2 regions of the Microbacterium sp. BH-3-3-3 genome follow, and region 1 is predicted to be linked to the other one. Evidence: predicted binding sites of a transcription regulator. Region 1 holds the regulator's gene; the other holds the start of a gene.
What was found. The regulator LexA, encoded in region 1, represses DNA repair genes until DNA is damaged. The targets are predictions, from matches to a motif close to TCGAACANNTGTTCGA.
Positions count from the first base shown of each region.

Region 2: BJP65_RS07360 (Rv2578c family radical SAM protein) is a predicted target of LexA. The motif match lies at 1,447-1,462, and genes of this name have one in related genera.

Region 1 covers NZ_CP017674.1:717,755-721,166, reverse strand. The annotation lists gene BJP65_RS03430 (prolyl oligopeptidase family serine peptidase) at 1-271, opposite strand, end outside; gene BJP65_RS03425 (hypothetical protein) at 271-1,302, opposite strand; gene lexA (transcriptional repressor LexA) at 1,337-2,026, opposite strand; gene BJP65_RS03415 (LysM peptidoglycan-binding domain-containing protein) at 2,284-2,634, shown strand; gene BJP65_RS03410 (histidinol-phosphate transaminase) at 2,680-3,412, shown strand, end outside.
Region 2 covers NZ_CP017674.1:1,587,324-1,590,735, forward strand. The annotation lists gene BJP65_RS07355 (hypothetical protein) at 1-1,344, shown strand, start outside; gene BJP65_RS07360 (Rv2578c family radical SAM protein) at 1,472-2,575, shown strand; gene BJP65_RS07365 (DEAD/DEAH box helicase) at 2,626-3,412, opposite strand, start outside.

The sequences.
Region 1 (3,412 bases):
ACAGCTCCCCGTCGTCGGAGGCGGTCCAAGCCCCGCCGCCGTATTCGTGAACGGCGGAACGGGCGTTGGCGGGTGCGGGCAGCACCGCCTCGACCGCACCGTCGGTGCGGCGCCGCTTCACCGCGACGCGACCCGCCTCGGCGGGCACGGATTCCGCCCACCACACCTCATCGCCGACGAACAGCGCGCCGTCGATGCGGGGGGAGGACTGCGCCACCGACTCGGGAGTGATCGGGGAGGGCCAGGAACCGTAGGGGAGGGTGTCTGCCATCACTCCAGCGTAGGCCGGGGCTCCGACATCCGTCGGGGGCGGGCACGCCGGACGAGCAGGACGCCCGCGATGCCCGCGACGAGGCCGATGCCCAGAACCGTGCTCGCGGTGCCCACGAGACCGGACGACAGCTGCCGCACCACGGCGTCGACCCCGGCGGCGTCGAAGCCCCGCAGAACGGCGGTGCGGTGCGCCTGCGCCGCGCCCACGGCGACCGCCACGAGCACCGTGGCCGAGCCGACGGCGACCGCGATGCCGGCGCCGATCAGCGCGCGCCGTCGACGGGGAGCGACGACGACCCCGCCGACCAGGAGCACGCCCACGAGCAGGGGTGCCGCCACTCCCGCCGTGGTGGCGGCCGCGTACGCCGACCGCACGGCCTGCAGCGTCGTTCCGTCGCCGAGGACCACGACCCGGTCGATCGGGGGGACCAGCGCGGCCACGGGCGATCCCTGCAGGTCCAGCTCGGCGACGATCGCCGAGACCACCCCGCCGATCTGCACGCCCAGGCCGTCCGGGGACTGCACGATGATGCCACCACCGTCGGAGGTGGCTCCGAAGACGAAGGCGCGGTGCGCGGTGCGCACGACCCCCGACCAGACGTCGGAGAACCGATCGGAGTGCACCACGTCGGTCACCGCCTGCCGCGTGATCGATCGCAGCGAGTCGGCCGACGGCTGTGCCACCAGGCCGAGGACGCGCGCCGCTTCCTGCGGCACGCCGAGGGCGACGAGACCGTCGACGCCCGCGCCCGCGATCGCCGAGAAGTCGACCGACGCCGAGATGGCGCTCGTCGTCTCGGCGATGACGAGGTCTTGCACGGCGGGGTCGGACGAGAGGGGCGCGAGAGTGGCGACGAAGGAGTCCTCATCGACGAGCTGCACGCGCGCCCACGAGGCGACGAGGGCCAGCGGCGTGAGCAGGGCCACCACGATCAGCACCACGACGGATGCCGTGACGCGCACCACGGGTGACGGCTTCGCGACGCGTTTCGTCGAGGTCGATGCGGTCGAGGGCGGGCCGACGGTCATGGCGCCATTGTGGCCCGCCGCCGCGACGCACGGTTCACACCGCGCGCAGCACCGCCACGATGCGCCCGAGCACGACGGCCTCGTCGCCGAGGATGGGCTCGAACGCGCTGTTGCGGGGGAGCAGCCAGGTGTGGCCGTCACGGCGACGGAACGTCTTCACCGTTGCCTCGCCGTCGAGCATCGCGGCCACGATCTCGCCGTTCTCCGCATTCGCCTGCGAGCGCACGACCACCCAGTCGCCGTCGCAGATCGCCGCATCGATCATCGAGTCGCCCGAGACCTTGAGCATGAATAACTCGCCCTTGCCGACGAGCTGGCGGGGGAGGGGGAAGATCTCCTCCACGTGCTGGTCGGCGGTGATGGGCACGCCCGCCGCGATCCGGCCCACCAGGGGCACGAGGGCGGCGTCGCCCACGGCGGGGGCGGAGTCGGCGGGGTTCTCGGCGGCGGTGCCGGGAAGGTCGATCAGCACCTCCATGGCGCGGGTCTTACCCGGGTCGCGGCGCAGATAGCCGCTGAGCTCGAGCTGGTTCAGCTGATGCGTGACGCTCGACAGCGACTTCAGGCCGACGGCGTCGCCGATCTCGCGCATGCTCGGCGGATAACCGTGCCGCGCGATCGATCGCTGGATGACTTCGAGGATCGCGAGCTGCTTGTCGCTGAGGTTCTTGCGCCGTCGCGTCTGCGGTCGTTCGCGCCCTGCGGCGGTCGTCGCGTCGGTCATCTGTGCTCCCCTCGCGCCGCGGGAAGGGCGGCGGAAATTCGAATGTCGGAGGTTGGTGATGAGGTCTCCGTGTCGAAACCGTATCCGGTCGACGACACGAATGACACGGAGCCGCACGCGTGTCGCGTTCGATTCGTTTCCGACAACCGGTGTGTTGACACCGTCGCAGTATCGAAGATAGATTCGGAATACAGATTCGCACACCGCCCTCCCGGCCGAGGGCGGGGTGCGAATCTCTCCCCACCAAGGAGCACACCATGAGCAGCATCACCTCCACCGCCTCGACGACCCGCCTGCGTATCACCGCCCGCGGGCGCCGTGTCGTCGCCTTCGTCGTCGCCCTCCCGCTCGCCGTCGCCCTGGGCGTCGCCGCCGTCGGTGGGGGAGCAGCACTCGCCTCGGGCGACGCCGGCGCACCGGCCGGTTCGTTCACGGAGATCACGGTCATGAGCGGCGAGACCCTGTGGTCGATCGCCGAAGACATCGCCCCCGCGGCCGATCCGCGCGACGTCGTCGCCGAGATCACGCGTCTGAACGCCCTCCAGGGCGGCTCGCTCGCGGCCGGTCAGCGCATCGCGATCCCCACCGAGTACATCCAGGCCGGCTGACCTCCGCGGGTGCGCGATGAGCCGCTCCTCGGCACGCCGCCTACGATGGGTGGGGTGACCGTACGCCTCGACGACCTGCCTCTTCGCGACGATCTGCGGGGGATGACCCCCTACGGAGCCCCGCAGGCCGCCCTGCCCGTGGCTCTCAACGTGAATGAGAACACGCATCCGGTTCCGCCCGAGGTGGCCGATGACATCCTCGACGCCGTGGCTCGGGCCTTGCGCGACGTCAACCGGTATCCCGACCGCGAGTTCACCGCTCTCCGAGAGAGCTTCGCCGCATACCTCGGTCATGGCCTGACGCGCGAGCAGATCTGGGCGGCCAACGGCTCCAACGAGGTGCTCCAGCACATCCTGCAGGCCTTCGGTGGACCGGGCCGGACGGCCATGGGCTTCGCACCCACCTACTCGATGTACCCGATCCTCACCCGCGCGACGGGCGCGCGATGGATCGCCGGGGAACGCGCGCACGACTTCTCGCTGAGCGCCGAGGCCGCCGCGGCCCAGGTGCGTGAGCACCGCCCCGACATCGTCTTCCTCTGCGCGCCGAACAACCCCACGGGTACCCCGCTGCGTCTCGATGTGATCGAGGCCGTGTACGCCGAGACCGACGGCATCGTGATCGTCGACGAGGCTTACCAGGAGTTCGCTCCGCGTGACGAGCCCTCGGCCGTGTCGCTGCTGCCCGGTCGCCCGCGTCTGGTGGTGTCGCGCACCATGAGCAAGGCCTTCGCCTTCGCCGGCGCACGCGTGGGGTACCTGGCGGCCGATCCTGCTC
Region 2 (3,412 bases), 870 kb from region 1:
CTCTCCGTCGCCACCCCGGCAGCCGCCGCCGCGTCCGGGATGGCGACGGCGTCGTTCGATGCGCCGACCTACACGGTCGACTTCACGAGGCTGCTCTCGGGGGTGGTCGTGCGCGTCACGAAAGACGGTGCTCCCCTCGCCGGAGCCGTGGTCACCGTGTCGTTGAGCGCCGGAATGACGTTCACCCCCGGGGGCACGACGAGCCTGCCCGTGACGACCGGTGCCGACGGGTCGGCCCAACTGCCCGACATCGAACTCGCCGAGACGACGGCATCGGGAACCCTGTCCGCCACGTCGGTGGGCGTGACCCCCGCCTCGGCCGCGGTCACGTCGTCGGTGCGCAAGCTCGTCTGGGTGACTCAGCCCGCAGCTCCCCAGGACGGACAGTCGAACAAGATCACCAAGAGCGGAGTGGGCGTGCGACTGCTGCGGGTGGACGACACCTCCGCGGGAGCCGGAGAAGTCGTGACCTTCATGATCCCGCGCGGCCCCGCGAGGTGGAAGGACTACGTCGGACCGACCGTGCAGACCCGCACCACCGACGCCACGGGATTGGCGGTGTCGGACGTCCTGTTCACCACCGGGTTCTTCTCCGAGTACGACATCACCGTCGCCGTCAGCCACCCGTACGCGCCGACGATCTCTTACGACCTGCCCTACGAGTCGGGCGTCGTCGTGGTGACCCCGTCGACTGTGTCGTTCGACGCGCCGACCTACACCGTCGACTCGTCGAGACTGCTCTCGGGAGTGGTCGTACGCGTCTCGAGAGACGGCGCACCTTCCTCCGGAGACGTGGTGACCGTTTCTTTGAGTGCCGGGATGACGTTCACCCCCGGGGGCGCCACAAGTATCCTCGTGACGACCGGTGCCGATGGGTCGGCCCCCCTTCCCGGCATCGAGCTCGGCGAGACGACCGCATCGGGAACCCTGTCCGGCTCGGCTGCGGAAACGTTCCCCGCCTCCGCCACGATCACGTCGTCGGTGCGCAAGCTCGTCTGGGTGACGCAGCCCGCGGCTCCCCAGGACGGGCAGACGAACAAGATCACCAAGAGCGGAGTCGGCGTGCGGCTCCTGCGGGTGGACGGCACCTCCGCGGGAGCCGGAGAAATAGTGACCCTCATGATCACTCGCGGCCCCGCACGCTGGCGGGACTACGTCGGACCAACCGTGCAGACCCGCACAACCGACGCCACAGGATTGGCGGTGTCGGACGTCCTGTTCACCACCGGTTACTTCTCCCCGTACGACATCACCGTCGCCGTCAGCCACCCGCAGGCGCCGACCATCTCCTACGACCTGCCCTACGACTCGGGCGAGGGGGGCGGGATCATCACCATCGGGTGAGCGCGGGCGGCGGACTCGTAGAGGCCGACGCTCCGGCTCCGACGGGTCCCGTCGATCACGTGCTCGTCCTGCTCGTCGTTCGCCGCTGCGCTTGCGGCAAAGTAGAACATGTGTTCGAATGTTCGACATGAGATGGCAGGGGCAGCAGCTGGGCGTCGACGACCCGTCGGCGCTTCCCGGTATGGAGCGCATCGACGGTCTCGTCCGATCGGTGACGACCCCCGAGTTCGCCGGAATGACGTTCCACGAGGTGCAGTGCAAGAGCGCTCTGAATCGCGTGCCCGGCATGTCGGCCATGCCGTTCGACTGGACCGTGAACCCGTACCGGGGCTGCACGCACGCGTGCTCGTACTGCTTCGCCCGCAAGACGCACGAGTACCTCGACCTCGACTACGGCGCCGACTTCGACTCCCAGATCGTCGTCAAGGTCAATGTCGCCGACGTGCTGCGCACGGAGGTGCGTCGGGGATCGTGGGCGCGCGAGCCCGTCATGCTCGGCACGAACACCGACCCCTACCAGCGCGCCGAGGGGCGATACCGCCTCATGCCCGACATCGTCGGTGCGCTCACCGACAACGGCACGCCCTTCTCGATCCTCACCAAGGGCACGCTCCTGCGCCGAGACCTCCCCCTGCTCGCCGACGCCGCCACGCAGGTGAAGGTCTCGTTGGCGATGTCGATCGCCGTCTTCGACGACGCCCTGCAGAACGCGATCGAGCCGGGCACCCCCAGCGCCGACGCCCGCCTCGACACGGTCCGCGCCGCCACCGCCGCCGGCTTCCGCGTCACGGTCTTCCTCATGCCGATCCTGCCGCACCTGACCGACTCGCTCGCCCTACTCGACGACGCCCTCGCGCGCATCCGCGCCGCCGGCGCGGCTCGCGTCGTCTACGGCGCGCTGCACCTGCGTCCGGGCGCGAAGCAGTGGTTCCTCGAATGGCTGGGGCGCGAGCAACCGCACCTGGTGTCGTCGTACCGCGGTCTCTACCCGGGCGTCTCAGCCCAAGCGCCCAAGGCCTACCGCACCTGGCTCGGCGCACGCATGCGTCCCCTGCTGCGCCTGCACCGACTCGACGGGTGGGACGAAGACGACCACCCTCGCGGGCGACCGCAGCCGGGCCTCGCCGCCCGCGCGACGCCGACGAGCAGCCTCGGTCCGGTCCGTGGCACCGGGCCCTCGGCATCCATTCGCCCCCGCGTCGCTCCGGCCAGCGAGCCGCGGCTCTTCTGAACGCACGAGACCCCCGCCGCGGACGCGACGGGGGTCTCGATCGAGGCGGATTACGAGGTGACGTCCGCGAGCTGGCGGCCCGAGATCTCTTCGATCAGGTCGTCGCCGAGCTGCGCCGGCTCGAAGGGCGCCTGGATCTCGGCGCGGTCGAGCAGCTCGGTCATGCGGCGCTGACGCTGCCGCGTGATGAGCGTCACCACGGTGCCGCTGCGACCGGCGCGGCCGGTGCGGCCCGAACGGTGCAGGTACGTCTTGTACTCGTCGGGGGCGTCGGCCTGGATCACCAGGTCGATGTCGTCGACGTGGATGCCGCGGGCGGCGACGTCGGTGGCGACGAGCACGTTGACGCGACCCGAGGTGAGCTTCTCGAGGTTTCGCGTGCGCTTCTGCTGGTTGAGGTCACCGTGCAGCGCGACCGCGGCGATACCGGCGTCGTCGAACTGCGCGGCGAGCGTCTCGGCGTACGCGCGGGTACGGGCGAAGACGAGGGTCTTGCCCGGGCGGTCGACGAGCGAACCGAGGATCTCGGCCTTGTCGCGGTGGTCGATCACGAGCACGCGGTGCTCGATGGTGCCCGAGTCCTGGTCCTCACCGGCGACCTCGTACACGGCCGGGTCGACGAGGAACTCGTCGACGAGGGCGGCGACCTCACGGTCGAGCGTGGCCGAGAACAGCAGCTTCTGGCTGCCCTTCGCGGTGGCGCGCAGGATGCGCTGCACCGGCTCGAGGAAACCGAGCTCGCACATGTGGTCACCCTCGTCCAGCACGGCCACCTGCACCTGCGACAGGTCGAGCTTGCCCTGGTTGAGCAGGTCTTCGATGCGGCCGGGGGTGCCG